3 regions of the Pseudomonas sp. P106(2024) genome follow, and region 1 is predicted to be linked to each of the others. Evidence: predicted binding sites of a transcription regulator. Region 1 holds the regulator's gene; each other region holds the start of a gene.
The links. The regulator FliA, encoded in region 1, starts transcription of late flagellar genes. The targets are predictions, from matches to a motif close to CTAAAGTTTNNNNNNNNNNNGCCGNTAA.
Positions count from the first base shown of each region.

Region 1 (10,022 bases):
CACCGTCGAGATGATCGCCGACGCCGTCGGTATCGGCAAAGGCACGATCTACAAGCACTTCAAGTCCAAGGCGGAAATCTACCTGCGCCTGATGCTCGACTACGAGCGCGACCTGAATGAGCTGTTGCATTCGGCTGACGTCGACCGCGACAAGGAAGCCCTGTCGCGTGCCTACTTCGAGTTCCGCATGCGCGACCCGCAGCGCTACCGGTTGTTCGACCGCCTGGAAGAGAAGGTGGTCAAGGGCAATCAGGTGCCGGAAATGGTCGAGCAGCTACACAGCATCCGCGCCTCCAACTTCGATCGCCTCACCCAGCTGATCAAGGGGCGCATCAGCGAGGGCAAGCTCGAGGACGTGCCGCCGTACTTCCACTACTGCGCGGCCTGGGCGCTGGTCCATGGCGCGGTGGCGCTGTACCACTCGCCGTTCTGGAGCAATGTGCTCGAAGATCAGGAAGGTTTCTTCCAGTTCCTCATGGACATCGGCGTGCGCATGGGCAACAAGCGCAAGCGCGACCCGGAAGCCTCGAACTAAAGCCGTCCAAGGCGCGCCCGTCGAGTCTTCGGCGGGCGCGTTGCATCCAGGCTTCGACGGGAAGGCTTGCAAAAACCTGATTTTTGAGTCAGGTTTTGCCCGCCAGAATCTTCCACGCCGGAGTCATCCATGATCGTCGATCGTCAAGGCAGGCGCTTTCGCAACCTGCGCGTCAGCCTGACTGCTGCCTGCAACTATGCCTGCACCTACTGCGTGCCCGATGGCAAGCGCCTGGTGGCGGCGCAGGACGAGCTCACGGCGGATGCCCTGGCCCGGGGCGTGGCCTACCTGGTGGAGGCGGCCGGGGTCGAACGGCTGCGCATCACTGGCGGCGAGCCGCTGGTCAGCCCGCGACTGGAAGCCTTTCTCGGCGCGGTGGCGGGCCTGGGGCTGGACGACATCAGCCTGACCACTAACGGTCAGTTGCTCGCCCGCAAGCTGCCGCTGCTGCGTGATGCCGGTATCCGCCGGCTCAATGTTTCCCTCGATACCCTCGACGCCAGTGCCTTTCGCCGGATCGCCCGGGGCGGCGACCTGGCCAGCGTCCTGGCGGGCATGGCGCAGGCCAGTGCTGCGGGCATGGCGATCAAGGTCAACATGGTGCCCATGCGCGGACAGAACCTCGATCAGGTGCTGCCGCTGCTCGACTACTGCCTCGAACGGGGCTACGAGCTGCGCTTCATCGAGCTGATGCGCATGGGCCACCTGGCGCGCGACGTAAATGCCTTCCTGCAGCAGTTCGTTGGCCTGGAGCAACTGCTGGCGCTGATCGGCGAGTCGTACAGCTATGAGCAGGCGCCGCGCCCGCTGGATGCCACGGCCCTGCGCTACCGCATTCCCGGCAGGGGGCATTTCGGCGTGATCGCCAACGAGAGCGTGCCGTTCTGTCGCAGCTGTTCGCGCCTGCGCTTGTCGTCCACCGGCTGGCTGCATGGCTGCCTGTCGTCGAGCAATCGTCACTTTGTCGGCGACCTGCTGGACAAGCCCCGACATCAGGCGCTCCCGGCATTGCAGAGGCTGCTGGTGAGGGCCCTGGCGGACAAGCAGGACGTGGCGTTCTCTGGCGATGTGATGGTGATGAAGGTAATCGGCGGCTGACTCTGGCGCAAAAGCTGCATCCTGCGGCTATTCGCCGGTTTTTCGTCACCGGTTTCTGGAGGAAAGATGCGTAGCCTGGTCTTGCTGCTGGCGCTGATGGCGTTGGGCGGCTGCATGAATGTCAGCGATATGGGGGAGGGTGTCCGTTACCACATGAGTGATGCGGGCTTGCTGGACCACAGCGACACCACCCGTACCCTGTCGATCCGCCTGCAGCCGGACTCGTTCATCTTCATCGGCCAGGGCGCATTCGTGCCGCCGGGCAAGGGGCCGGTGCCACGGCAGAACGCAGTCGCCGAGGAGGCCTTCAAAAGCTTCGTCGAGTACTTCCCGCTGGTGCGTCGCGCCCAGGGGCCGCTGGGTCTGGAAGACGCGATCGCCGAGGCCCGCGCGGTGGGTGCCGACTATGTGCTCTACACCCGTTTCGCCCGCACCGACGATCGCATTGGCAACGGTGACGAGTGGTATGACGAGCAGGCTGTCGATCGCCTGGGTTGGGACCGTGGCGTGGTGCAGATGATGCTGATCGAAACCAGCACGCGCTACCTGATCGACACCGCGCGTATCAAGAGTCGCGGCGGTTTGTTGACGTTCCACGACAACACGCCACAGGATTTGCTTGCCGCGCCGATGCGCGAGTACGCTCGTAGCCTTCTGGGCATGAGCAACTGAGCGAGCGTGTCATGAGCGATTCCGGCAAGGCCAACGATCTGCTGGCGCAGATCCCCGCGCACAAGGGGCTGCCCCCGGTACACCTGTGGAACCCGGACTTCTGCGGTGACATCGACATGCGGATCGCCCGGGACGGGACCTGGTACTACCTGGGGACGCCGATCGGTCGCAAGCCGATGGTGCGGTTGTTCTCTACCATCATTCGGCGTGACGGGGACGACTACTTCCTGGTTACGCCGGTGGAGAAGGTCGGGATCCGGGTCGATGACGCACCATTTGTCGCCGTGCTACTGGATGTCGAGGGCAGCGGGGAGCAGCAGGTGCTGCGGTTTACCAGCAATGTCGACGATCAGGTCGAGGCTGGGCCGGGCCATCCGCTGCGGGTGGAGCTCGATCCGGTTACCGATGAACCCTCTCCTTACCTGTTGATGCGTGGAAACCTTGAAGCGCTGGTGCATCGCAATGTGTTCTATCAGTTGGTGGAACTGGCGGTTTCCCGGGAGATCGACGGGGAGGAGTGGCTTGGGGTTTGGAGTCGGGGTGAGTTTTATCTTATTGGGCGCAATGGGTAGTGGTTTTTCTGGGCTTCCATAGCCCCTTTCAAAGGCAGCTTTAATGGGTTGGCCGATTACCGATTGTGCGGTGGTTTTGTAAGTTGTATGCGCATTCATTGGCAATGTCGACGCTTGTTCGCCCGTACTGAAAGGTGAGTGAGCGGCGACAGCGCCAAAGAGTGCGCATGCGGAAATCAAAGCCCACACTCTTTGCCCGAACCCGAACCCGAACCCGAACCCGAACCCGAACCCGAACCCGAACCCGAACCCGAACCCGAACCCGAACCCGAACCCGAACCCGAACCCGAACCCCCGAAAAGCCCCCCCCAGAAAAGTTGGAAAGCTTCTTGCAAAGGCAGCGCCAGCCGCCACACAGGCGTCAAAGTTTTGCTTGAAGAGGAATCGCGGTGGATCGCACTCAGTTAATCAGCAGCGCCCGTAACAACCTGGCCGGTCTCGGTCGGGGCAACCTCGGCGTGCCGCTGCTCCTGCTGGTGATGCTGGCAATGATGATGTTGCCGATCCCGCCGTTCCTGCTCGACGTGTTCTTCACCTTCAACATCGCCCTGTCGATCGTGGTCTTGCTGGTCTGCGTCTACGCCCTGCGTCCTCTGGATTTCGCCGCGTTCCCTACCATCCTGCTGGTGGCCACGCTGCTGCGCCTGGCGCTGAACGTTGCTTCCACCCGAGTGGTCATGCTCCACGGCCAGGAAGGTCACGGCGCCGCGGGCAAGGTGATCCAGGCCTTCGGTGAAGTGGTGATTGGCGGCAATTACGTCGTCGGTGCGGTGGTGTTCGCCATCCTCATGATCATCAACTTCGTCGTGGTGACCAAGGGCGCCGGGCGCATCTCCGAGGTGAGCGCGCGCTTCACCCTCGACGCCATGCCGGGCAAGCAGATGGCCATCGACGCCGACCTCAACGCTGGCCTGATCGACCAGGCCCAGGCCAAGTCCCGTCGCGCCGAGGTCGCCCAGGAGGCCGAGTTCTACGGCTCCATGGACGGTGCCAGCAAGTTCGTCCGCGGTGACGCCATTGCCGGCCTGCTGATCCTCTTCATCAACCTCATCGGCGGCATGCTCATCGGTATGCTGCAGCACAACATGACCTTTGCCGATGCCGGCAAGGTCTATGCCCTGCTGACCATCGGTGACGGTTTGGTGGCGCAATTGCCATCGCTGCTGCTGTCCACCGCGGCCGCGATCATGGTCACCCGTGCCTCGGGCTCCGAGGACATGGGCAAGCTGATCAACCGGCAAATGTTCGACTCGCCGAAGGCCTTGGGTGTGTCGGCCGCGCTGATGATCATCATGGGCCTGGTCCCAGGCATGCCGCATGTCGCCTTCCTCAGCCTCGGCGCACTGGCCGGTGGCGGCGCTTACCTGGTATGGAAGAAACAACAGAAGGCCAAAGCCGTCGCCCAACAGGAGGCCCAGCGCCAGCAGGACCTGCTGCCATCGCCGCAGCGCGCCATGGAAACCAAGGAGCTGGGTTGGGACGACGTCACCCCCATCGACATGATCGGCCTGGAGGTCGGCTATCGCTTGATCCCGCTGGTGGACCGCAACCAGGGCGGCCAACTGCTGGCGCGGATCAAGGGCGTGCGCAAGAAACTGTCCCAGGACCTGGGTTTCCTCATGCCCACCGTGCACATTCGCGACAACCTTGACCTGCAACCCAGCGCCTATCGTCTGACCCTGATGGGCGTGATCCTGGCCGAAGCCGAGATCTACCCGGACCGGGAGCTGGCAATCAACCCCGGCCAAGTATTCGGTACCCTCAACGGCATCGCCTCGCGCGATCCGGCGTTCGGCCTGGAGGCGGTGTGGATCGATGTCGGCCAGCGCGCCCAGGCGCAGTCGCTGGGCTATACCGTGGTCGACGCCAGCACCGTGGTCGCCACCCACCTCAACCAGATCCTGCAGAAGCACTGCCACGAGCTGATCGGGCACGAGGAGGTGGTGCAGCTGCTGCAGGTGCTGGCCAAGGTCTCGCCGAAACTGGCCGAGGAGGTGGTGCCGGGTGTCATTTCCTTGTCGGGCCTGCTCAAGGTCTTGCAGGCGTTGCTCGCCGAACAGGTGCCGGTGCGTGACATCCGCAGCATTGCCGAAGCCATCGCCAACAATCCGACAAAGAGTCAAGATACCGCCGCGCTGGTGGCGTTGGTGCGGGTCGGATTGTCCCGCGCCATCGTGCAAAGCATTGTTGGCGTTGAGTCCGAGCTGCCTGTGATCACTTTGGAGCCAAGGTTGGAACAGATCTTGCTCAATAGTCTGCAAAGGGCCGGGCAGGGTCAGGAAGATGGTGTTCTTCTTGAGCCGAGCATGGCCGAAAAGCTTCAGCGCTCGTTGATCGAGGCGGCCCAGCGTCAGGAAATGCAGGGTCAGCCGGCTATCCTCCTGGTTGCCGGCCCGATCCGCGCCATGCTGTCGCGCTTCGGTCGCCTGGCAGTACCGAATTTGCATGTTTTGGCGTATCAGGAAATACCTGACAACAAGCAAGTCACCATCGTTGCCACCGTGGGCCCGAACGGCTGAGGTAGTGGGTTATGCAAGTTAAGCGTTTTTTCGCCGCCGATATGCGTCAGGCCATGAAGCTGGTCCGGGATGAGCTCGGCTCCGACGCCGCCATCATCGGCAACCGGCGCATCGCTGGCGGTGTCGAACTGACGGCTGCGCTGGACTACAAACTGTCCGCCCTGGCCCCACGCGTGCCCAATGCGGAGCTCGAGGACGAGCTACGCAAGACCCAGTCGCGCATCGTCACCGCCCAGGCCGAACTGACCGGGCGCGGCGATGCCGTCGAGGGCGGCAACCGTCAGCTGTTCGCCGGCCAGTCGCTGACCGCGTCCGAGCCGTTGATCGAAGCGCATGTGGATGAGCCTGCACCGATCGCCGCCGCAGCGCCGGCCCCGGTTGATCCGCGCCTGTTCGACGCCATGCGCTTCGAACTGACCGGTCTGCGCGAGCTGCTGGAAGTCCAGCTCGGTTCGCTCGCCTGGAGTCAGTTGCAGGGCAGCAAGCCACAGCAGGCCAACCTCTGGCGCCGCCTGCAGCGCTTGGGTCTGTCAGGCGGCTTGGCGCGCGAGCTGCTCGACCTCACTGCCGAGATCGAAGAGCCGCGTCATGCCTGGCGCATGGTCCTGGCGCACCTGGCGCGGATGATCGACATACCTGAGATCGAACCGATCGAGGAGGGCGGTGTCATCGCCATGGTCGGCCCGGCCGGCATGGGCAAGACCACCACCCTGGCCAAGCTGGCCGCGCGCTATGTACTCAAGTACGGCGCGAACAACCTGGCGCTGGTGAGCATGGACAGCTTCCGCATCGGTGCCCAGGAGCAGCTCAAGACCCTCGGGCGTATCCTCAATGTGCCGGTCACTTATGTCGATCCGGGCGAGTCGCTGGCCCAGGCGCTGGAGCCGCTGCTGCGCAAGCGCGTGGTGCTGATCGACACCGCCGGCCTGCAGGCCAGCGACCCGGCGCTGCGCATGCAGCTCGAGACCCTGGCCGGGCGCGGTATCGCCGCCAAGAATTACCTGGTGCTGGCGACCACCAGCCAGAAGCAGGTGCTCACCGCCGCCTACCACAGCTACAAACGCTGCGGTCTGGCCGGTTGCATCCTGACCAAACTCGATGAAACGGCATGCCTCGGCGAAGTGCTGAGCCTAGCCATCAGTCATGAACTACCGGTGGCCTATCTGACCGATGGGCCGCGCATTCCTGACGACCTGCAACTGCCGCGCAAGCACCAGCTGGTGAGTCGCGCGGTCAGTGTGCAGTTGCAGGACGAGCCCAGCGACGAGGCCATGGCCGACATGTTCGCTGATCTCTACCACAACCCTGGCAAGCGTGCGGGTTGAGGGTGAATACTGTGCAAAGTACCTACATCATGGGGTTGCCCGGCCGTACCGTGGCCTTGAACGTTCAGCCCCTCATGTGGCCTGGGTCCAAGCGAGACAAGGTAAAGAACAGACATGGGTAGCATGCATCCCGTACAGGTGATCGCCGTGACCGGTGGCAAAGGTGGCGTCGGCAAGACTAACGTTTCAGTGAACCTGTCTCTGGCGTTAGCCGAGCTCGGCCGCCGGGTCATGTTGCTGGACGCCGACCTGGGCCTGGCCAATGTCGACGTTCTGCTGGGGCTCACGCCCAAGCGTACCCTGGCCGATGTCATCGAGGGTCGCTGCGAGCTGCGCGATGTGCTGCTGCAGGGGCCTGGCGGTGTGCGCATCGTCCCGGCGGCTTCCGGCACCCAGAGCATGGTGCACCTGGCGCCAGCCCAACATGCCGGCCTGATCCAGGCCTTCAGCGAGATCGGCGACAACCTCGACGTGCTGGTGATCGACACCGCTGCGGGTATTGGTGACTCGGTAGTCAGCTTCGTCCGCGCCGCCCAGGAGGTGCTGCTGGTGGTGTGCGACGAGCCTACCTCGATCACCGACGCCTACGCCCTGATCAAGCTGCTCAACCGCGACTACGGGATGAATCGCTTCCGCGTGCTGGCCAACATGGCCCAGAGCCCGCAGGAGGGGCGCAACCTGTTCGCCAAGTTGACCAAGGTCACGGATCGTTTCCTTGACGTCGCCCTACAATACGTCGGTGCCGTGCCGTACGACGAATGTGTGCGCAAGGCCGTGCAGAAGCAGCGGGCTGTATACGAGGCCTTCCCGCGGTCCAAGTGCGCGCTGGCTTTCAAGGCCATTGCGCAGAAGGTCGACAGCTGGCCGCTGCCTGCCAACCCGCGCGGACACCTGGAATTCTTCGTCGAGCGCCTGGTGCAGCCCACCAGTGCAGGGCCGGTGCTATGAACGCGAGCGGTTTCAAGATGTACAGCAAGGCCGCCAAGGACGCTCAGTACGAGCTGATCGAGCGCTACGCGCCGCTGGTCAAGCGCATCGCCTACCACCTGCTGGCGCGTTTGCCGGCCAACGTCCAGGTCGAGGACCTGATCCAGGCTGGGATGATCGGCCTGCTGGAAGTGGCCAACAAGTATGACGCCAGCAAGGGCGCCAGCTTCGAAACCTACGCCGGCATCCGCATCCGCGGCGCCATGCTCGACGAAGTGCGCAAGGGCGACTGGGCACCGCGCTCGGTGCACCGCAACACGCGTATGGTCAGCGACGCGATTCGCTGTGTTGAAGCAAAGACAGGGCGCGACGCTAAAGATCACGAGGTTGCTGCCGAACTCCAATTGAGTCTCGATGATTACTACGGGATTCTGAACGACACCTTGGGCAGTCGCCTGTTCAGTTTCGACGACCTGCTGCAGGACGGCGAACACGAGGGGCTGCACGAGGACGGGGCCAGCGGCCAGCTGGAGCCATCGCGGGACCTGGAGGACGAGCGCTTCCAGGCCGCCCTGGCCGATGCGATTGCCAACCTGCCGGAGCGCGAGCGCCTGGTCCTGGCGCTGTACTACGACGAAGAGCTGAACCTCAAGGAAATCGGTGAGGTCCTGGGGGTCAGCGAATCGCGTGTCAGCCAGTTGCACAGCCAGTGCGCGGCGCGTCTGCGCAGCCGCCTGGGGGAATGGCGGGCGCGTTGAACCAGGTTTGATGCAGTCGTTTTTTTGTGGTGCCGAATTGATTGAGTGCGCGCTCGGCGCCGAGCGCGTTTAAGACTGCTTGGAGGTCTAATTGAACAAAGACATGAAAATCCTCATCGTTGACGACTTTTCGACGATGCGGCGGATCATCAAGAACCTGTTGCGTGACCTGGGTTTCACCAACGTCAAGGAGGCTGATGACGGCAACACGGCACTGCCGATGCTCACCAGCGAACACTTCGACTTCCTGGTAACCGACTGGAACATGCCGGGCATGACCGGTATCGACCTGCTGCGTGCTGTTCGCGCGGACGAGCGCCTCAAGCACCTGCCGGTACTGATGGTCACCGCAGAAGCCAAGCGCGAGCAGATCATCGAAGCTGCCCAGGCCGGCGTCAACGGCTACGTGGTCAAGCCTTTCACCGCCGTGGCGCTGAAAGAAAAGATCGAAAAGATCTTCGAACGCGTCAACGGCTGAGTCACGTCTGGGGGGCGCAATGGAGTCAACCAACAACTCTTTGGGTGAGTTCGAATCAACCCTTAAGAAGCATGCCCAGGAACTGGTCGAGAGCCTCGAGCGCGGCCGGTTCGGTGATGCGGTACAGCTGATCCACCAACTGAACCAGACCCGCGATCGCGGGCTGTATCAGGAAGTCGGCAAGCTTACTCGCGAACTGCACAGTGCAATCGTCAACTTCCACATCGACCCGTCCATGCCGCAGGCCGAGGAAGTGTCGCAGATTACCGACGCCACTGAACGCCTCTCCTACGTGGTTCGCCTCACCGAAGGTGCGGCCAACCGCACCATGGACCTGGCAGAGGCCTGCACCCCGGTGCTCAATGACCTCGCCGCCGAGGCCCAGAGCCTGTCCGCCGATTGGCAGCGGTTCATGCGCCGGGAGGTGGCAGCGCCGGAATTCCGTGAGTTGGTCAAGCGTGTGGACAGTTTTCTGACGCACAGCGCCGAAGGTAATCAGAAGGTCGCCGGCCATCTCAACGATATCGTCCTGGCCCAGGATTATCAGGATCTCACCGGCCAGGTGATCAAACGGGTGACCGCGCTGGTCACCGAAGTCGAAAGCAATCTGCTCAAGCTCGTGCTGATGGCAAGCCAGGTCGACCGCTTTGCCGGGATCGAACATGACCACCAGCAGCTGCGCGCTGAAAAAGATCAAGAAAAACATCCGACTCGGGGTGAAGGTCCGCAGATTCATGCCGATAAGCGTGAAGACGTCGTGTCCAGCCAGGACGATGTCGACGATCTGTTGTCCAGCCTGGGTTTTTAAGGAGCACGTTTAATGAGCTTCGGCGCCGATGAAGAAATCCTCCAGGATTTCCTGGTAGAAGCCGGCGAAATCCTCGAGCAACTGTCCGAGCAATTGGTCGAGCTGGAAAGCCGGCCCGATGACGCGGATCTGCTCAATGCGATTTTCCGCGGTTTCCACACTGTAAAAGGGGGCGCCGGCTTCCTTCAGCTCAATGAGTTGGTGGAGTGCTGCCACATTGCCGAGAACGTGTTCGACATCCTGCGCAAAGGTGAGCGCCGGGTTGACGCGGAACTGATGGACGTGGTGCTCGAGGCCCTCGACACGGTCAACAGCATGTTCGGCCAGGTG
Region 1 is NZ_JBLIYU010000003.1:285,428-295,449, forward strand. It holds gene AC25M7_RS07515 (TetR/AcrR family transcriptional regulator) at 1-535, shown strand, start outside; gene AC25M7_RS07520 (GTP 3',8-cyclase MoaA) at 665-1,633, shown strand; gene AC25M7_RS07525 (DUF4823 domain-containing protein) at 1,700-2,305, shown strand; gene AC25M7_RS07530 (DUF1285 domain-containing protein) at 2,317-2,877, shown strand; gene flhA (flagellar biosynthesis protein FlhA) at 3,267-5,396, shown strand; gene flhF (flagellar biosynthesis GTPase FlhF) at 5,408-6,721, shown strand; gene fleN (flagellar synthesis regulator FleN) at 6,836-7,669, shown strand; gene fliA (RNA polymerase sigma factor FliA) at 7,666-8,406, shown strand; gene AC25M7_RS07555 (chemotaxis response regulator CheY) at 8,510-8,884, shown strand; gene AC25M7_RS07560 (protein phosphatase CheZ) at 8,904-9,692, shown strand; gene AC25M7_RS07565 (chemotaxis protein CheA) at 9,705-10,022, shown strand, end outside.

Region 2 (10,022 bases), on a different contig from region 1:
GAGCCCTGGCCATGGGGCAGGACCTTGTCGGCGGCGGCGCCATGCAGAGGCTTGGAGGCGACCTGGTAGTAATAGCCGCGGAAGAAGTGCTTCTGCAGGTTGCTCCAGTCGCCTTCGGTGTAGGCGCCGGTGGAGATCACCACCTTGTCGGCACGCACCGCGCCGCGTGCGGTCTTCACTCGCCAGGCGTCGCCATCACGCTCCAGGCCATCGACCGAGGACTGCTGGAACAGCTTGCCGCCCAGCCGGTTCACGGCGGCGGCCAGGCCTTGTGTATAGCCCATAGGGTTGATGGTGCCGGCGCGGCGGTCGAGCAGCGCGGCGGCAATCTTGTCGGTACCGCAGTATTCCTGGCAGTGCGCGCCGGTCAGCAGCTCGACGTCGGCGCCGCGCCGGGTCCACTGCTGGTGGCGGGCCTCGAGGTCGGCGATGCCGGTGGCGTTGTGCGCCATGTGCAAGGTGCCCTGGTGCCGGGCCTGACAGTCGATACCCAGGCGCTCGATCATGGCGAATACTTCACCCGGGGCCTCGCCGAGCACCTTGTTCAGGCGGGCGCCCTGCTTGTGGCCGAGAGTGGCCTCGACGTCGTCGGGGCGGATCCAGGTGCCGGCATTGACCAGGCCGACGTTGCGCCCGGAGCCGCCGTGGCCGATCTTCCAGGCTTCCAGCAGGATCACCGACTTGCCCTGCTCCAGCAGGTGGATCGCCGCCGACAGGCCGGTGATGCCGCCGCCGATCACGCAGACATCGGCCTTATGCTCGCCGGCCAGGGCCTGGGCGGCGACGGTCGGCTGGGTGACGTGTTCCCACAGACATTCTTGACGCAGTTCGGACATGGCCGGCTCCAGCAATTGTTCTTATTGCCTCTGGGGCCGCTTCGCAGCCCTTTCGCGACACAAGGCCGCTCCCACAGGAATCGCGCCGAACCCTGTGGGAGCGGCCTTGTGTCGCCTCGCGATTCGGGGGCGTCAGCCCCCGCCCACGATCATCAATCGAACACGATGCCCTGCGCCAGCGGCAACTCACGCGAATAGTTCACGGTATTGGTCTGCCGGCGCATGTAGCCCTTCCACGCGTCCGACCCGGACTCACGCCCGCCCCCGGTCTCCTTCTCACCCCCGAACGCCCCGCCGATCTCCGCGCCGCTGGTGCCGATGTTGACGTTGGCGATGCCACAATCGCTGCCCGAGGCGCTCTGGAAACGCTCGGCCTCGCGAATGTCGGTGGTAAAGATGCACGACGACAGGCCTTGCGGCACCTCGTTGTTCAGGCGCAGGGCCTCTTCGAAGTCGTCGTAGGCCAACACGTAGAGGATCGGCGCGAAGGTCTCGTGGCGGACCACGTCGCTCTGGGCCGGCATCTCGGCAATGGCCGGCGACACGTAGTAGGCGTTCGGGTACTGGTCGGCCAGCTGACGCTCGCCACCGAACACCTGGCCACCCTCGTCGCGGGCCTTGGCCAGCGCGCCCTGCATGGCATCGAACGACTGCTTGTCGATCAGCGGGCCGACCAGGTTGTCCTTGCGCGGGTCACCGATGCGCACCTTGCCGTAGGCGGCTTTGACGCGGGCGACCACTTCGTCCTTGATCGAACGGTGAACGATAAGACGGCGCAGGGTGGTGCAGCGCTGGCCGGCGGTGCCGACGGCGGAGAACAGGATGCCGCGCACGGCCAGGTCCAGATCGGCGCTCGGGGCCAGGATCATGGCGTTGTTGCCACCCAGCTCGAGAATGCTGCGGCCGAATCGCGCCGCGACACGCGGGCCGACTTCACGACCCATGCGCGTACTGCCGGTGGCGCTGACCAGCGGCACGCGTGGGTCGTCGACCAGGGCTTCGCCGGCTTCGCGACCACCGATCACCAATTGCGCCAGGCCAGCCGGCGCATCACCGAAGGCCTTCACGGCCTTGTCGAACAGTGCCTGGCAGGCCAGGGCGGTCAGCGGGGTCTTCTCGGATGGCTTCCACACCACGGCGTTGCCGGCCACCAGCGCCAGCGCGGTGTTCCACGCCCATACCGCCACCGGGAAATTGAAGGCGCTGATCACCCCGACCACGCCCAGCGGGTGCCAGGTTTCACGCATGTGGTGGCCCGGACGCTCGGAGGCGATGGTCAGGCCGTACAGCTGGCGCGACAGGCCGACGGCGAAGTCGCAGATGTCGATCATTTCCTGCACTTCGCCCAGGCCTTCCTGGGTGATCTTGCCGGCTTCGATGGAGACCAGTTCGCCGAGGTCGGCCTTGTGTTCGCGCAGCACCTCGCCGAACAGGCGCACCAGCTCGCCGCGACGTGGGGCCGGCACGCTGCGCCAGGTTTCGAAGGCCTGTTGCGCCTGGTCGATGCGGGCAATGGTGTCGGCCTTGCCGAGCAGTTTCACCGAGGCGATGCGGCTGCCGTCAATCGGGGTGTGAACAGGGTAGTCGCCCTGGGTGTGAGCCGCGGCGGCAACGCCAAGACGCTCGAGCAGTGCAGCAACCATTGTGCTTCTCCTTTCATCGGGTGAAGGGGTGGAAAAGGATGTGGGTCAGTATTAATCCGATTACACAGGTGCAACAAACGACCTTTATTCCGCATATCATTCCGCCAGGTAATGATTTCAGCCGCCGAGACCGCTTATGTCCAAACGCCTGGTTCCGTCCATGACCGCCCTGCAGTGCTTCGAGGCCGCAGCCCGCCACCTGAGCTTCACCCGCGCCGCCGAGGAGCTGCACCTGACCCAGAGCGCGGTGAGCAAGCAGGTGGCGCAGCTCGAGGAGATGCTGCGTCACCACCTGTTCCTGCGCATCCGTCGACGCTTGCAGCTAACCCCCGCCGGCAGCCTGTACCTGGCCGAGGTGAACAAGATCCTTACCCAGGTGGACATGTCCAGCCGCTATGTCCTGAGCTATGGCTCGCAGACCGAAGTATTGAAGGTAGCCACTCAACCGAGTTTCGGCGTGCGCTGGTTGATTCCGCACCTAAAAGGCTTCGGCAAGCGCCACCCGAACATCCACCTGGATATCCGCAACGAGATGGAGCCGTTCTCCCTGCTGCAGGGGTCGGCCGACGTGGTGTTCTTCTATGGCCAGGGCACCTGGCCGGGGGCGACCTGCGTCGAGCTGTTCGGCGAAGAGGTGGTGCCGGTGTGCGCGCCGGAGCTGTTGCAAGGCCGCACGCTGCCTGACGCGGGCGCGGTGGCGGAGCTGGTATTGCTGCAGAGCACCTCGCGCCCGGAGGCTTGGCACGCGTGGTTCCTGGAGCAAGGGCTGCACACCGACAACAGCTACCACGGGCCACGCTTCGACACCTTCTACATGGCCTTGAGCGCGGCGCAGGCGGGGTGCGGGGTGGCGCTGGTGCCGCGGTACCTGGTGGCCCGGGAGCTGGCCGAGGGCAGCCTGGTGCTGGCCTGGGACCATGCGATGAAGAGCAGTGGCGCGCATTATCTGGCGTATGCCGAGCATGCGGCGGAAGTGCCGAAGGTGCGGGCGTTGGTGGAGTGGGTTCGCGAACAGTTGCAGGCTTGAGATTGCCGGGGCCGCTTTGCGGCCCCATGGTCCTCAAGGTCGATCAATTATGGAATGAAACCCGCACTTTTTTTCGCTTGTACGCCAGCTCCATTCCCAGCTTTCATGTAAGTGTCCTCCACTCACCCAGGAAGCTTGCGATGCCCGCCCATGATTTCGTCAGCCCCGACAGCATCCGCGCGCAGTTCTCTGCCGCCATGTCGCTCATGTACAAGCAGGAAGTCCCCCTGTACGGCACGCTGCTTGAGCTGGTGAGCGAGACCAACCAGCAGGTCATGGCCGCACAGCCCAAGGTGGCCGAGGCCCTGCGCTGGACCGGCGAGATCGAACGCCTCGACCAGGAACGCCACGGCGCCATCCGCGTGGGCACCGCCGAGGAACTGGCCACCATCGCCCGCCTGTTCGCGGTGATGGGCATGCAGCCGGTCGGCTACTACGACCTGAGCTCGGCCGGCGTGCCGGTGCACTCCACCGCATTTCGCGCCGTGCACGAACAGTCGCTGCACATCAGCCCGTTCCGCGTGTTCACCTCGCTGTTGCGCCTGGAGCTGATCGACAACCCGCAACTGCGCGCACTGGCCCGGGGCATCCTGGAGCAACGGCAGATCTTCACCCCCCGCGTGCTCGAGCTGATCGCCCAATGCGAACGCGACGGCGGCCTGGACGCAAGCGATGCCGAGACCTTCGTCCAGGAGGCGCTGCACACCTTCCGCTGGCACCAGGACGCCACGGTCAGCGCCGAGCAGTACCAGCAGTTGCACGACCAGCACCGGCTGATCGCCGACGTGGTGGCGTTCAAAGGCCCGCATATCAACCATCTGACCCCGCGCACCCTGGACATCGACGCGATCCAGCTCGGCATGCCGGCCAAGGGTATTCCGCCCAAGGCCGTGGTCGAGGGACCGCCCACCCGGCGCCAGCCGATCCTGCTGCGCCAGACCAGCTTCAAGGCCCTGCAGGAGAAGGTCGCCTTCAGTGATGCCCAGGGCAGCCACACGGCGCGTTTCGGCGAGATCGAACAGCGCGGCGCGGCGCTGACGCCCAAGGGGCGCCAGCTGTACGACCGGCTGCTGGATGCGACCCGTGAAGCTTTGGGCGGCGCACCGGCGGAGGCCAATGCCGAGCGATACAGGGCGCTGCTCGCGGAGCACTTCGCCGAGTTTCCGGATGACCTGGGGCAGATGCGCGAGCAGGGGCTGGCGTACTTTCGCTACTTCGCCACCGAGAAAGGCCTGGCCGAGCGCGGGCAACAGGATCGCCCGACCACCCTGCAGGGGCTGATCGACGCCGGGCACGTGCATTTCGAGGCGCTGGTGTACGAGGATTTCCTGCCGGTGAGCGCGGCAGGGATCTTCCAGTCCAACCTGGGGGACGATGGCCAGGCCGACTATGGCAGCAACGCCAACCGCGAGGCCTTCGAGCAGGCGCTGGGGTTGCAGGTGCAGGATGAGCTGGCGCTGTATGCGCAGAGCGAGCGCCGGTCGTTGCAGGCGTGTGCGCAGGCGTTGGGGCTGGGGACGCTGTAGTATTTGAAACCGCTGGGGCCGCGTTGCGGCCCGTTCGCGACACAAGCCCGCTCCTACATGGGAACGCGCTCGCCTGGAGCGGCCCTGTGTCGCGCAAGGGCTGCAAGGCAGCCCCAGTGCACTAGCGGTGAGTGCGGAACCGATCTACTTCCTGGCGCAACTGCCCCGCCAGCCCCTCCAGCTCGCGGGCCGTCATGGCCAGTTCATTGGCCACATCACGCTGCTCGCTGTTGGCCTGGGCGATGCTCTGCAGGTTGCGGCTGAGCACCGTCGCGGTGCTGCTCTGCTCCTGGGTCGCGGTGCTGATCACGGCGAATTGCTCGCCCGCCACCCGGCTCTGCTCGTCGATGCGCGCCAGGGCTTCGGCCACCTTGTCGTTGCGTGCCAGGCCTTCCTGCATCAGCTGATTGCCCTGCTCCAACGTGCTGATGGCATGGCCGGTCTGCTGCTGGATGCTGGCGATCATGCCCGAGATCTCGTCGGTGGCCTGGCGGGTGCGCGCTGCCAAGCCACGAACTTCGTCGGCGACCACGGCAAATCCACGGCCCTGCTCGCCGGCCCGCGCCGCCTCAATGGCGGCGTTCAGCGCCAGCAGGTTGGTCTGCTCGGCGATCGAGGTGATCACGCCGACAATCCCACCGATCTCCTGCGAACGGGCTCCCAGGGTGTCCATCACTCTGGCGGTGCCACCCAAGGCCTCGGCGATCTGCCGCAGGGAAACCGAGGCTTCGTCCATGGCGCTGCGTCCGATGCGGGTCTGCTGGGCATTGTCGCGGGCCATGCGCTCGGTGCCGGCCATGTTGTCGGCGATGTTCATCGACGTGGCGCTGAACTCCTCCACCGCGCCGGCCATGCTGGTGATCTCGCCGGACTGCTGGTCCATGCCCTCGCAGGCACCGGACGACAGGCCCGACAACGAGCGGGCACGGCCACTGACCTGGTCGGAGGCAGCACGGATATGCTCGACCATGGTCGCCAGGGCCTCACCCATCTGGTTGAAGCTGCGGGCCAGCTGGCCGATCTCGTCATGGCTGGTGACGCTCAGGCGAGCATTCAGGTCGCCGGCGCCGAGGGCTTCGGCCTGGCGCACCAGGTCGCCCAGCGGGCGCAGTTTACGGCGCAGCAACCAAAGGGTGGCGGCCACGGCCAGCAGCATCGCCAGCACGCTGCCGATGGCCAGGCGCAGGCCAACGCTCCAGGTCACGTCGCGGATCTCGCCCTCGGGCATGCTTGCCACCACGGTCCACGGGCCCTCGGCGAACGGCTCGGTGACGCTGAACACCGGCTCGCCGGCACCGGCCCAGAACTGCCCTGCCCCCGGTTTCAGCGCCTTGACCGCCTGGGCCGCCGCCTCGCCGTCACGTACCTCGGCCGGCGGCACCAGCCACTTGCCCTGCTCGTCCAGCAACGCCAGCGAGCCGGTCTGGCCGATGCGGAAGCGCTTGAGGTTGGCGAACTGGGCGTTCTGCGCATCGGTGTAGTCGAAACCGACGAACAGCACCGCGATCACCCGGCCACCGCCGTCACGCACCGGCACGTAACGGGTCATGTAGTTGCGCTCGAACAGCACGGCGCGGCCGACGTAGGTCTGCCCGGCCATCAGCTTGGCGTAGGCCGGATGCTGGCGATCGAGCTGGGTGCCGATGGCGCGGCTGCCGTCCTGCTTGGTCAGGCTGGTGCTGATACGCACGAAGTCGTCGCCGCTGCGCACGAACAGGGTCGCGACCCCGGCGGTCATCTGCTGGAACTCGTCGACCTGGCGGAAATCGTTGTTCAGCAGGTGGTCGCCCAGGTACAGCGCCGGTGTCGCGGCACCGGCGACGTTGACCGTCTCACCGGCGTGCAGCGCCAGCCCCGAGGCGAATCGGCGCTCGAACAGGCCGCTCAGGCGCTGGGTGTTGTCCTTGAGCGAGCCGTGGAAGGTGTCGAGCTGGTCGGCCAGCAGCCGCGCCTCGCTGGCCAGATGCGCCTGGCGGGTGGTGAGGTTGGCGTCGTCCAGCGAACGCAGGGCGAACAGGGTGCTACCGGTGATCACCAGCGCCAGCACGATGGCGAGGGCGATCCCGAGCTGCGAGGCGATTCGGGCACGCGGTTGAGACATGGCAAGGCTCCTGGCAAGAGGCCGGGATCGTCCTGATCACGCTGACCGCCCGCTGCATATCGACGGGGAATCGCGTCCTCTTCCGGGACGCTGGTGCAAGTTGATCGGCGTCTGTAGGAAATACTTGAGTGCTGGACCGGGATATTCGCAAACGTTTTCTTGCTGTGGCCCGCGATGGTTATCAACCTTGCGCCGACAGTACCTGCACAACCGGCAGGTCCATTGCCGCCGCCTCCTCCTGCAGGAACACACTCAACCTGCGCAGCCGCTCCCCGCCCGGCCGGGTCCGCGGCCACACCAGGTAGTAGTCCATGCCACTGGCCACCGCAGTCGGCCAGGGCAGGCTCAGCCGGCGCTGGGCCACGTCCTCGGCCACCATCAGCAGGTCGCCCATGGAGATCCCATAGCCCCGTGCCGCGGCGATCATGCCCAGTTCCAAGGTATCGAACACCTGCCCGCCCTTGAGCGAGACCTTGTCGGTCAGCCCCATGCGCGCCAGCCAGGCACGCCAGTCACGCTTGTCCGGCGTGGGGTGCAGCAGTTCGATGCCCGCCAGGCGCCGTTCGTCCCAGGGCGCGTCATCGAGCAGTTCCGGCGCGCCCACCGGGATCAGCAACTCGGAGAACAGCCGGCGCACCTCCCAGTCTGCCGGAAAGCTGCCATCGCTGAGCAGCACCGCGCAGTCGAACGGCTCCTGGTTGAAGTCGACATGATCGACATCCATCCAGGCGCTGGTCAGCTGCACCTCGTTGCCCGGCTGCAGGTGGCGAAAACGGCTCAGGCGCGCCAGCAGCCAGCGCATGGTCAGGGTCGAGGGCGCCTTCATGCGCAGGATGTCGTCCTCGCCGCGCAAGGTATCGCAGGCCCGCTCCAGCGACGCGAAGCCGTCGCGCACACCGGGCAGCAGCATGCGCGCGGCTTCGGTCAGTTGCAGGCTTCGCCCGCTGCGTATGAACAGGCGGCAGGCGAAATGCTCCTCAAGGGTGCGGATATGCCGGCTGACCGCGCTCTGGGTGATCGACAGTTCTTCACCGGCACGGGTGAACGAACTGAGCCGGGCGGCAGCTTCGAATGCGCGCAGCGCATAGAGCGGAGGCAGTTGGCGGGTCATGGCGCACCTGTTAGGCGGGGCGTAGGTCGGATGCACAGGATCATACATCCATGAGTCAGGCTCATGCCTGTGATCGCATTTATCCTTTTGTGCAAAGCTGACCGAGGCCTCAGAATCGACGGCTCGCTTCCCCGACTCATCCAGAAGGACCGCCCCCATGCATATCGCGCCCACCACTGAACTCAAGGCTTTGCTGCGCCTGGCCGGGCCGCTGATCGCCTCGCAGTTGGCGCACATGCTGATGGTACTCACCGATACCCTGATGATGGCCCGCATCAGCCCGCAGGCCTTGGCCGGTGGCGGCCTGGGCGCGGCGAGCTATTCGTTCGTGTCGATCTTCTGCCTGGGTGTGATCGCCGCGGTCGGCACGCTGGTGGCGATCCGCAAGGGCGCCAACGACACCGAGGGCGTCACCCGCCTGGCCCAGAGCGGCCTGTGGCTGGCCTGGGGCTTGGCGTTGGTCTCGGCGCTGGTGATGTGGAACCTCAAGCCAGTGCTGCTGCTGTTCGGCCAGAAGCCGGAGAACGTCGACTCGGCGATGCAGCTGCTCACCCTGCTGCCGCTCGCCCTCCCCGGCTACATGACCTTCATGGCCCTGCGCGGCTTCACCAGCGCCCTGGGACACTCAACCCCGGTGATGGTCATCAGCCTGGTGGGCACAGTGTTCAACTACCTGTTCAACCATGCGCTGATCGAGGGCATGTTCGGCCTGCCCAAGCTCGGGCTGATGGGCATCGGCCTGGTCACCGCCGTGGTGACCCTGGGCATGGCCATCGCCCTCGCGCTTTATATTCGCTGGCACAAGGCCTATGCCGCCTACCCGCTGCGCAAGGGGCTGTCGCGCCCTTCCCTGCCGGCACTGCGCGAGCTGTGGCGGCTGGGCCTGCCGATTGGCGGTACCTATATGGTCGAAGTGGGCCTGTTTGCCTTCGCCGCCCTGTGCATGGGCGTGCTGGGCAGCACGGAACTGGCGGCGCACCAGATCGCACTGCAGATCGTCTCGACCGCATTCATGGTCCCGACCGGCCTTTCGTATGCGGTGACCATGCGCGTCGGCCTCTACTATGGTGCCGGCAACCTGTTGGCGGCTCGCAGCGCCGGGCGCGTGGGTATCGGCTTCGGTGCCTCGCTGATGTTCGCCTTCGCCGCACTGTTCTGGTTGTTGCCGGACGCCCTGGTTGGTTTGTTCATCGACCGTAACGACCCGGCCTTCGCGGCGATCTTCATGCTGGCGGTACAGTTGGTGATGGTGGCGGCATGGTTCGAGCTATTCGATGGCGTGCAGACCATCGCCATGGGCTCGATCCGTGGCCTGAAGGACGCCAAGACCACTTTCCTGATCGGCCTGGTGTGCTACTGGCTGGTGGGTGCGCCGAGCGCGTGGCTGTTCGCCTTCAACCTCGGCGGCGGCGCGCAGGGGATCTGGTGGGGGCTGGCGCTGGGCCTGGCCTGCGCGGCGGTGGCGTTGACGTTCGGCTTTGAGTGGCGGATGAAGCGGTTGATGGGCAAGGCAGAGCGGGCGCGGGGGGCGGCGGTGTCGGTTTGAGGGGTTTGGGGGCGCTGGGGATCACGTGATGGCGGACAAGTACCTGGCGCTGCAACTGTACCGTCGAACACCTTGAAGTAAAAACCGTCTAAAACTGTACTACTGTACCGCCATAAACATCACTTTCTGTTCACCACTTCCCTACTACCTCCACAAAACCGCACCAAAAAAGCGCACACCAGTACAGTTTTGCCAATAACAAGTGCAACAGTCCCTTCCAACAGTTAACTGC
Region 2 is NZ_JBLIYU010000001.1:483,716-493,737, forward strand. It holds gene amaA (L-pipecolate oxidase) at 1-836, opposite strand, end outside; gene amaB (L-piperidine-6-carboxylate dehydrogenase) at 989-2,479, opposite strand; gene AC25M7_RS02230 (LysR family transcriptional regulator) at 2,616-3,506, shown strand; gene hglS (2-oxoadipate dioxygenase/decarboxylase HglS) at 3,647-5,032, shown strand; gene AC25M7_RS02240 (methyl-accepting chemotaxis protein) at 5,154-7,133, opposite strand; gene AC25M7_RS02245 (LysR substrate-binding domain-containing protein) at 7,315-8,244, opposite strand; gene AC25M7_RS02250 (NorM family multidrug efflux MATE transporter) at 8,402-9,790, shown strand.
Region 2: AC25M7_RS02240 (methyl-accepting chemotaxis protein) is a predicted target of FliA. The motif match lies at 7,235-7,262, and genes of this name have one in related genera.

Region 3 (10,022 bases), on a different contig from region 1:
CCAGATCGATCCAGATCAGATTCTGTGGGTTCTGCATGAAAAGGCTCCTCGAATAGCCCGTCATATTAGCCTAGCGGGGCGGCTCGTGGGCGTGCCGTGCTAAACTGCCCGCCGTTTTCTTTCTGCCCCGCCGACACGGAACCCTCATGGCCAAACGCCAGCTCAATCGCCGCCAGAACTGGCGCATCGAAAAGATCCAGGGCGAGCGCGCCGCCCGCGCCGCCAAACGCGAGCAGCACGTGCTGCAGGAACTCGAGGGTGGCGATCTCGGGCCGGAACAACTGGGCCTGGTGATCGCCCACTTCGGTGTGCAGGTCGAGGTCGAGGCCCAGGACGGCGAGGCCGCCGGCCAGGTCTTCCGTTGCCACCTGCGGGCCAATCTGCCGGCGCTGGTCACCGGCGACCGTGTGGTCTGGCGCGCGGGCAACCAGGGCATCGGCGTGATCGTCGCGCAGATGCCGCGCAGCACCGAGCTGTGCCGGCCAAACAATCATGGCCAGCTCAAGCCGGTGGCAGCCAACGTCGACCTGATCGTCATTGTCTTCGCCCCTGCGCCCGAACCGCACCCCAACCTGATCGACCGGTACCTGGTCGCCGCCGAGCATGCCGGCATCCACCCACTGCTACTGCTGAACAAGGCCGACCTGATCAACGACGAGAACGCCCCGACTCTCAATGCCATGCTCGAGGTCTACCGCGGCCTGGGCTACCCGCTGCTGGAAGTCTCGGCGCACCAGGGCGATGGCATGCAGCGCTTGCAGCAGACGCTCGATGGTCATATCAGCGTGTTCGTCGGACAGTCGGGCGTGGGCAAGTCCTCGCTGGTCAACAGCCTGCTGCCTGATGCAGGCACCCGTGTCGGCGACCTATCGGAATGGTCCGGCCAGGGCACTCACACCACTACCACCGCGCGCCTCTACCACTTCCCCAATGGCGGTGACCTGATCGACTCGCCGGGCATCCGCGAATTCGGCCTGGGCCATGTCAGCCGTGATGATGTCGAGGATGGATTCATCGAATTCCGCGAACTGATCGGCAACTGCCGCTTCCGCGACTGCAAGCATGACCGCGAGCCTGGCTGTGCGCTGCTCAAGGCCCTGGAAGACGGCAGCGTCACGCAACAGCGAATGAACAGCTACCGCTCGATCATAGCCAGTTTGCCGGAAGACACCTATTGAAGTGACGGCAAGCACGCCAGCATCGTAGGAAATTTTACCGGAGCAGGTAGGGCCGCTCCGGTTTCGCGGTCTCCTATTGTCCCTCCCACGGTTTTCCCTGATGGTCATGACTTTGTCGTCGGCATTGATCAGGGAGGGCAGCACAGATGCCAGTATTCATCAGTTACCACCAGAACGAACGGCTCGATGCCTTCATCTTGAACGAGCGCCTGCTACTAGAAGGCATTCCCACCCAACTCGTCCCCTTCGACAGTGAAGGACAGACCCACGACGACCTGCATGGCAGCTTTTGCCAACACATGGCCGATGCCACTCACTGGATCGGAGTGCTCTGCGAGGCCTATACCGAAGACTTGTGGACGGCCTGGTTACTGGGCGCAGCGGCCATGGCGGATCGGCGGGTGACTTTCTACCACCCTGACTCGACTGAACTGCCGCAGGGCCTGCGCAAGTGGCCAGTAATGCGGGAACGAGCGCATATAGACCTGTTCGTGCGCGCCTATCATGACGAGCAGACCTTTGGCCGGGCCATGGCCTCACCGGCCGGGGACGGCGTAGTGTCGGACAGGGACAATGCAGATTTCTTCCATGCCGATCTCAAGGCCAAGATCAGGCGGGGGTTCTGAATGCATCGGGGCCGCAAAGCGGCCCCTGTCAATTACTGGTCTTTGGCCTCATCCATCTTCAACACGCCATCCTCGAAGATGTTCAGCTTCTGGCGCAGCTCGCGCGGCTGCATCGGCGTATCGCCCGGTGTCGCGGCCGCACCTGGCGCAGCGCCCGCAGGCGGTGCTTCAGCGGCAGGTGGCGCTGCGTCCGGCTTGCCCTGCTCACCTTCGATATCGCGTTGCGCCTTCTTGGTCAGGACGATGATGTCGATACGGCGGTTGACCGGGTTAAACGGGTTGGCACGGTCGAACAGCGACGACGATGCATAACCGACCACACGGGCCACCTGCTCGTCCGGATAGCCACCGGCGACCAATGCACGACGCGCCGCGTTGGCGCGGTTGGCCGAAAGCTCCCAGTTACCGAAATCGCCGGTACCGGAATACGGCTTGGCATCGGTATGGCCACTGATGCTGATCTTGTTCGGGACCGCCTTGATGGTGTCGGCCATGGCCAACAGAATATCTTCGAAATAGGGCTGCAGTCGTGCACTCCCCAGGTCGAACATTGGCCGGTTCTCGGCATCCATGATCTGGATGCGCAGACCGTCCTGGGTGATCTCGAACAGGATCTGGTCCTTGAACTTCTGCAGTTGCGGGTTTTCCTCGACCTTGTTCTGCAACTCCTGCAGCAAGAGCTCGAGGCGCTCGCGCTCGACCTGCTCGGCCATGGTCTCGACCTTGTCCTTGTCCAGCTGCAGGCTGGTGTCGGGCGTCGGTTCGGACTTCACTTCCGGGTTGATGGTCTTTTCCGGCGCCAGTTGCGGCGAACCGCCCAGGTCGATGATGTAGGGCGTGCCGCTCTCGGAGAAGCCGATCGGATCCTTGAAGTAGCCGGCGATGGCGATCTTCTGCTCGGGCGTGGCCGTCGACAGCAGCCAGAGCACCAGGAAGAACGCCATCATCGCCGTGGCGAAGTCGGCGAAGGCGATTTTCCAGGCGCCGCCGTGATGGCCGTCGCCAAAGCGCTTGACGCGCTTGACGATGATGGGCTGATTGTTCTCCATGGCTTAGCGACCGCGTACCGCTTGTTCCAGCTCGGCGAAGCTCGGGCGGTGCGCCGGGTACAGCACCTTGCGACCGAACTCGACCGCCAGCGACGGCGGCATGCCGGAGGCCGAGGCCACCAGCGAGGCCTTGATCGCCTCGTAGACGTTCAGTTCCTCTTTCGCATCGTGGCGCAGGGCGTTGGCCAGCGGGCCGAAGAAGCCGTAGGCAGCGAGAATACCGAAGAAGGTACCGACCAGCGCCGCGCCCACGTGCAGGCCGATGGACTTCTGGTCGCCATCGCCCAACGAGGCCATGGTCACCACGATACCCAGTACCGCCGCGACGATACCGAAGCCGGGCATGCCGTCGGCGATGCCGGTCACCGCGTGGGACGGGTGCTCCAGCTCTTCCTTCATGCTCAGCAGCTCCATGTCGAACAGGCCTTCGAGCTCATGGGGCGCCATGTTGCCTGTGGACATGATCCGCAGGTAGTCGCAGATGAACGCGGTCATGCGCTCATCGCCCAGCACGGCCGGGTACTTGGCAAAGATCGGGCTGGCCGCGGCGTCCTCGATGTCCCCCTCGATGGCCATCATGCCTTCACGACGGCTCTTGTTGAGGATCTCGTACACCAGGCCCAGCACTTCGAGGTAGAAGGTGTGGGTGAAGCGGGTGCCGAACATCTTCAGCGACTTCTTGATTACATGCATGGTCATGTAACCAGGGTTGGCCTGGAGGAACGCACCAAAGGCCGCGCCGCCGATGATCAGCACTTCGAACGGCTGGATCAGTGCCGCGATCTTGCCGTGGGAAAGCACGTAGCCGCCGAGCACGCTCGCGAATACGACGATGATGCCGATAATTTTAGCCATAAGTTGGAAGCACTTGCTGTCGTGGTCAGGGTAGGGAACGGAAGCTTGAAAACTCTTCTTCTACTTATCGGCAGAACTGCGCCAGACTATAGCCACTCATTGCGAAAAGCCAGTTCGGACTGATGTCAATATGCCAATTGAAACCAAGGTGCCAAGTCAGGTTCCGTCGAGTCTAGAGGCCTGGGTAAAGCTGCTCGACGGGATTCGAGTACCCGTGCCGAAAGACAGCCACGACCGCGTTCTACAGGCCATCAACGACAGCCGCCGCTCCCTGCGCGACATCGCCGAACTGATGCAGGACAGCCCCGCGTTGGTGCTCTGCGTGCTGCGCGAGGCCAATCACCCGGCCAACGCCAGCCTGGCGGAGCCTGCCGAAAGCCTGGAAATCGCCCTCAATCGGCTGGGGCTGGCCCGCACCAGCCAGTTGCTGGCGCGGCTGCCGTCGATACCGGCCGACGAGATCCCGCCGGTGCTGCGCCAGTTCCTGTTGATCAGCCAACACGCCACCCAACAGGCCAACGGCCTGTTCGCCAGCCGGCTGGCGCGGCTGTGGCAGGAAATCCACTGGGGCAGCCTGCTGTTCCTCTCGCCGCTGTGGCCGCTGGCCCTGGCTTACCCCAAATTGCTGGATAACTGGGAACTGCGGGTCATCCACAAGAGCGAGGACGCCGCCGAGGTCGAACGGGAACTGTTCGGCGTGCGCCTCATGCAACTATGCCAGGCCATGGCCGAGCATTGGCGCCTGCCCGAGTGGGTGACCCAGGGCTATCGCCTGCTGATGGACGAGCGCGAGCAACTGGCTCAGGTGCTGAACATCGCCCGCGAACAGGACCCGCTGGTCCAGCAGCAGCGCCTGGACGACGAGCCAGCGCTGCGTCGCTGGTTCAACCAGCCACCCAACACCGTGCTGCTGGCCAACGGCCTCGCCCTGGCCGCCCAGGTAGGCTGGGACAACCCGCACCTGCTGCGCTGGCAACTGCTCACCGCGCTATACCTGCAGACCACCCTGGACGATGTCCAGCAGCAGGTTCACCAACAAGCCGCGGCCAGTGCCCGTCATCACGCCCGTGATGCGCTGTTCCACCCGGCCGAGGCGCTGATCTGGCCCTGGCACCAGCGCAGACCGCACCCGGACATGCTTACTCCGCCGCCACCCAGCACCGAGGATCTTGGCCGCTGGCGCGCGCTGTGCCAGGAACTGTTGGCCCAGCCCAGCCCGTTCAGCAATGCCGTGCACCTGGCCACCCAGGCCCGCGACGCCCTGCTGGCCTGCGGCATGCAACGCATCATGCTGCTGAGCCTGGACAAGACCACCGATTACCTGCGCGTGCAGCAGACCGCCGGCCTGCCACGCGAGGCCGCCGCCATGGCGCTGCCCGTCGTGCAGAACAAATTGTTGCAAAAGTTGATGGCAAAAGCCGGGCAACTACGCCTGACACCCGAAAACCATGCCCAGTTCAGTGCCCTGCTGCCGGCACCGCTGCGCGCTTTCTTCCGCGGCGAGCACTTGCTGCTGCGCTCGCTGGCGGTGGGCGACCAGGTACTGATGCTGGCGGTGGCCGACCAGGACGGCAAGCCGTTGGCCGACGTCAGCGTGCAGGCGTTCGGCAAGACCGCGCAATGCGTGGAGCGCGCCCTGGCCGTGTTTGCCACCCGCAATGCCTGACCCTTGCGCTACAATCGCCCCTCTTTCCACCCTGGAGAACGTGGATGACTGACTTTTCCGGCCTGTCCCTGGTGATCGAAGCCGAGGACCTGCTGCCGCGCCTGGATTCGCCGCGGCTGATCCTGGTCGACCTGACCAGCGCCAACCGCTATGGCAGCGGGCACATCCCCGGAGCCCGCTTCGTCGACCCGAAACGCACCCAGTTGGGCCAGCCCCCGGCACCCGGCCTGCTGCCGGCCCGTGCCGACCTGGAGAAACTGTTCGGTGAACTCGGCCACCGCGACGATGCAGTGTATGTGGTCTACGACGACGAGGGCGGCGGCTGGGCCGGGCGCTTCATCTGGCTGCTCGACGTCATCGGCCACAAGGGATACCACTACCTCAATGGCGGCATCCAGGCTTGGCCGGCGGACAAGCTGTCCACCGAAACGCCCGAAGTCGCCGGCGGCCCGGTGAGCCTGCACCTGCATGGCGAACCCACCGCTACCCGCGAATACCTGCAAAGCCGCCTGGGCGCCGCCGACCTGGTCATCTGGGACGCACGCGGGCCACTGGAATTCAGCGGCGAGAAGGTGCTGGCGGCCAAGGGCGGGCACATTCCCGGCGCGATCAACTTCGAGTGGACCGCCGGCATGGACCTGAACAACCACCTGCGCATCCGCAAGGACATCGCCGACGTTCTGCAAAACCTGGGCATCACCCCCGACAAGGAAGTGATTACCCACTGCCAGACCCACCACCGCTCCGGCTTCACCTACCTCGTGGCCAAGGCCCTCGGCTATCCACGGGTGAAGGGCTATGCCGGTTCCTGGGGCGAATGGGGCAATCACCCCGACACGCCCGTCGAAGTTTAAGGACGCTCAATGAAATCCCGCTTGTTCATCATCAGCCAGTACCTGCTGCCGCACCACCTGCTGTCGCGGCTGGCCGGCTGCGTCGCCGAGTGCCGCGCACGCTGGTTCAAGAACGCCTTCACCGCCTGGTTTGCCAAGCGCTACCAGGTGAACATGTCCGAGGCGCTGGTCGAAGATCTCAGTGCCTACGAGCACTTCAACGCCTTCTTCACCCGCGCCCTCAAGCCGGGAGCCCGCCCGCTGGACGAAACCCCCGGCGCGATCCTCTGCCCAGCCGATGGCGCCGTCAGCCAGCTCGGCCCGATCGAGCACGGCCGCATCTTCCAGGCCAAGGGCCACGGCTACAGCGCCCTGGAGCTGCTGGGCGGCGATCCGGCCCTGGCCGCACCGTTCATGGGCGGTGAATTCGCCACCATCTACCTGTCGCCCAAGGACTACCACCGCGTGCACATGCCGCTGGCCGGTACCCTGCGCGAAATGGTCTATGTGCCGGGTCGGCTGTTCTCGGTCAACCAGACCACCGCGGAAAACGTACCTGAACTGTTCGCCCGCAACGAGCGCGTGGTCTGCCTGTTCGACACCGAGCGTGGGCCGATGGCCGTGGTGCTGGTCGGCGCGATGATCGTCGCCTCGATCGAGACCGTCTGGGCCGGCCTGGTCACGCCACCGAAGCGCGAGCTGAAGACCTTCCGCTACGACGAGGCCAGCCGTGCGCCGATCTACCTGGAAAAGGGCGCAGAACTGGGCCGCTTCAAGCTGGGCTCCACCGCCATCGTGCTGTTTGGGCCGGAGCAGGTGAAGTGGGCAGAGAGCCTGGGTGCCGGCTCCGCGGTGCGCATGGGCGAGCTGCTGGCGCAGCCGACCCAGGCCTGACTATCCGGTAAGCAAAAGGCCCTGCATGATTCAAGTCATGCAGGGCCTTTTTTTGCCTTGGGATTGCTGGGAGGGCTTCGCCCTCCTTGGGCTCAAGATCAACCGCGCGCTTCGCGATCACGCACGCCCAGCAGGTACAGCACGCCATCCAGGCCCAGCGTCGAGATGGCCTGCTTGGCCGACTGGCGCACCAGCGGCTTGGCGCGGAAGGCCACGCCCAGGCCGGCCTGGGACAGCATCGGCAGGTCGTTGGCCCCATCACCAACGGCGATGGTCTGCTCGAGCTGCAGGCCCTCCTGACTGGCCAGTTGCAACAGCAGGTCGGCCTTGCGCTGGGCATCGACGATCGGTTCGACGGCCACCCCGGTCACCTTGCCGTCGACCACCTCCAGTTCGTTGGCGAATACGTAGTCGATGCCCAGGCGCGCCTGTACCTGCTTGGCAAAGTAGGTGAAACCGCCGGAGAGGATGGCGGTCTTGTAGCCCAGGCGCTTGAGTTCGGCAAACAGGTGCTCGGCACCCTCGGTCAGGCGCAGCGAAGCACCGATCTGGTCGAGCACGCTCACGTCCAGCCCCTTGAGCAAGGCCATGCGCTCCTTGAAGCTGGCGCGAAAATCCAGTTCGCCACGCATGGCACGCTCGGTGATCGCCGCGACCTGTTCGCCGACGCCGGCGGCCTTGGCCAGCTCGTCGATGACTTCGGCCTCGATCAAGGTCGAGTCCATATCGAACACCGCCAGACGGCGGTTGCGGCGGAACAGGTCGTCTTTCTGGAAGGCGATGTCGATGCTCAGCTCTTCGGACAGCGCGAAGAACGCCGCACGCAGGGCCTGGCCGTCGTTCGGCTCGCCACGCACCGAGATTTCCAGCGCGGCCTTGCCCTTGTCGATCTGGGCGTCCAGCGCCACGCGGGCGGACAGCCGTTCGATGCGCTCGATGGTCAGGTCGTGCTCGCTGATGATGGCGCTGACGCGCTGCAACTGCTGCGGGGTGATCCGGCGGCTGAGCAGGGTAACGATGTGGCGGGCCTCACCCTGGCTGTCGGCCCAGTGCTGGTAGTCGGCCTCGGAAATGGGGGTGTAGCGGGCCTGCAAGTTCAGTTCGTGAGCCTTGGACTGCACGCTCTGCAGCAGCGCCGTGGCCACTTCGTTATCGGGGATGTCGACCAGGATGCCGAACGACAGCGTGCCGTGCATGACCGCGAGGCCGATGTCGAGAATACTCACACCGCCCTGGAGCAGGACGCCGGTGATGGCCGCAGTGAGACCCGGACGGTCTTCACCAGTGATGTTGATCAGGACGATTTCGCGCAAGACCGGGGCTCCAACTCGATGAAAAATGCGCATTCTACCGATTTTCCATGACCGCCGGGCGCCAACGATACTTTGCCGACAAAACGCGTGTCGCTATACTGCGCAGCAACTTTCTCGCCATAAAGAGCCGCGCTCTGTGAACCGGCCCACGCCCGTAAAACCCGACAACTTCTTCCTGATGATCTACCGAGCCCTGAGCCAGCGCCGAATTCCATTGGCCCTGCGCATTGCCAGCCACAACATTTTCCTGGTGGCCCTGGCCCTGGTGATCTATGCCTGCGTGATGGGCCTGCAGTTCAAGCAGGCCATGCACGAGCAGGCCGATGCCGTCGGCCAGAGCCTGACCACCCAGACCGCCACCTCGGCCACCGAGCTGCTGGTGTCCAACGACATCCTCAGCCTCAACGTGCTGCTGGGCAACCTGGTGAAGAACCCGCTGGTGGCCCATGCGGCCATCTACAGCGTGGACAACCGCATCCTCGCCGAGGCCGGCCAGCGCCCGCGCAACAGCCTGCTGGGCGAAACCGAAGGGGTCTACCAGACCAAGATCACCTTCCAGGACGTGACCGCCGGCCAGTTGCGCATCAGCCTGGACATGAACCAGTTCCAGCAACCGATGCTGATCAGCTTGCAGAGCATGGGTATCCTCGCCGCGATCCTGCTGGCCCTGGCCCTGACCCTCAGCCTGCGCCTTGGACGCTTTATCTCGACGCCGCTGCTGCAGTTGCGCGTGTGGTTGCGTGACCCGCACCCTTACACGCCGGGCATCGACCGCCAGGACGAAATCGGCGATCTGGCGCGCCAACTGCACGCGCGCCTCGCCCCACCGCCGCCACCTGAGCCTGAAGAAGAGGACGAGGAAGACGATTTCGACGACGCGCCAGTTGCCAAGGTCGCCCCACGGGCCAAGGCGATGGTACAGACTGCCGGGCACGACGAGGACGACGACGCCTTCGCCGACCTGATGGATGAGCAAAGCGCTCCGGCCAAGCCTGTCATCGTCGAGTCCGACGAGCCGCAGTTCAGTGCCGTGCTGGCCGTGCAGTTGGGCTCCCAGGAGCAACTGCGTCGCCTGCCACGCACCCGCCTGACCGAGCTGCTGGAGCGCTACCGCGACTGTTTGGAGCAGGCTGCATCGCTGTACGAAGGCGAAGTCCACACCCTGAACGACGGCAGCACCCTGCTGTTGTTCCACAGCCGCGACAGCGGCGAGGACTACCTGACCAATGCCATCTGCTGCGGCGAGCTGCTGCGCGCCCTGGGCCACGCCCTGCAGATCGAGGTGGCCGACAGCGGCATCACCCTGCAGCTGCAACTGGGCCTGGTGCTGGCTGACGACCTGCAAGGCCTGGATCAGGTCGACCTGCTAATGACCGAACAGGCCCAGGACGCCCTGGCTCTGTCGCAGCACAGCCGCAACCTGCTGCTGGTGGAGCGCCGCATCAGCGATGACGCCCTGGTGCGCCAGCGTGCGCGTATTCGGCCGATTGCCAGCCCGGAAGGCGCGTGCTGTGTAGAACGCCTGATGGAGCCTTACCCGTCGATGCTGGAACGCCAGCTGGCACGGATGCACGAGCGCCGCGCCTGAGCGCCACCGCTCATCTAGGA
Region 3 is NZ_JBLIYU010000001.1:1,467-11,488, forward strand. It holds gene orn (oligoribonuclease) at 1-37, opposite strand, end outside; gene rsgA (small ribosomal subunit biogenesis GTPase RsgA) at 147-1,178, shown strand; gene AC25M7_RS00020 (molecular chaperone Tir) at 1,325-1,804, shown strand; gene motB (flagellar motor protein MotB) at 1,837-2,853, opposite strand; gene motA (flagellar motor stator protein MotA) at 2,857-3,708, opposite strand; gene AC25M7_RS00035 (HDOD domain-containing protein) at 3,839-5,374, shown strand; gene AC25M7_RS00040 (rhodanese-like domain-containing protein) at 5,419-6,228, shown strand; gene asd (archaetidylserine decarboxylase) at 6,238-7,101, shown strand; gene serB (phosphoserine phosphatase SerB) at 7,200-8,414, opposite strand; gene AC25M7_RS00055 (histidine kinase) at 8,551-10,002, shown strand.
Region 3: motA (flagellar motor stator protein MotA) is a predicted target of FliA. The motif match lies at 3,773-3,800, and genes of this name have one in related genera.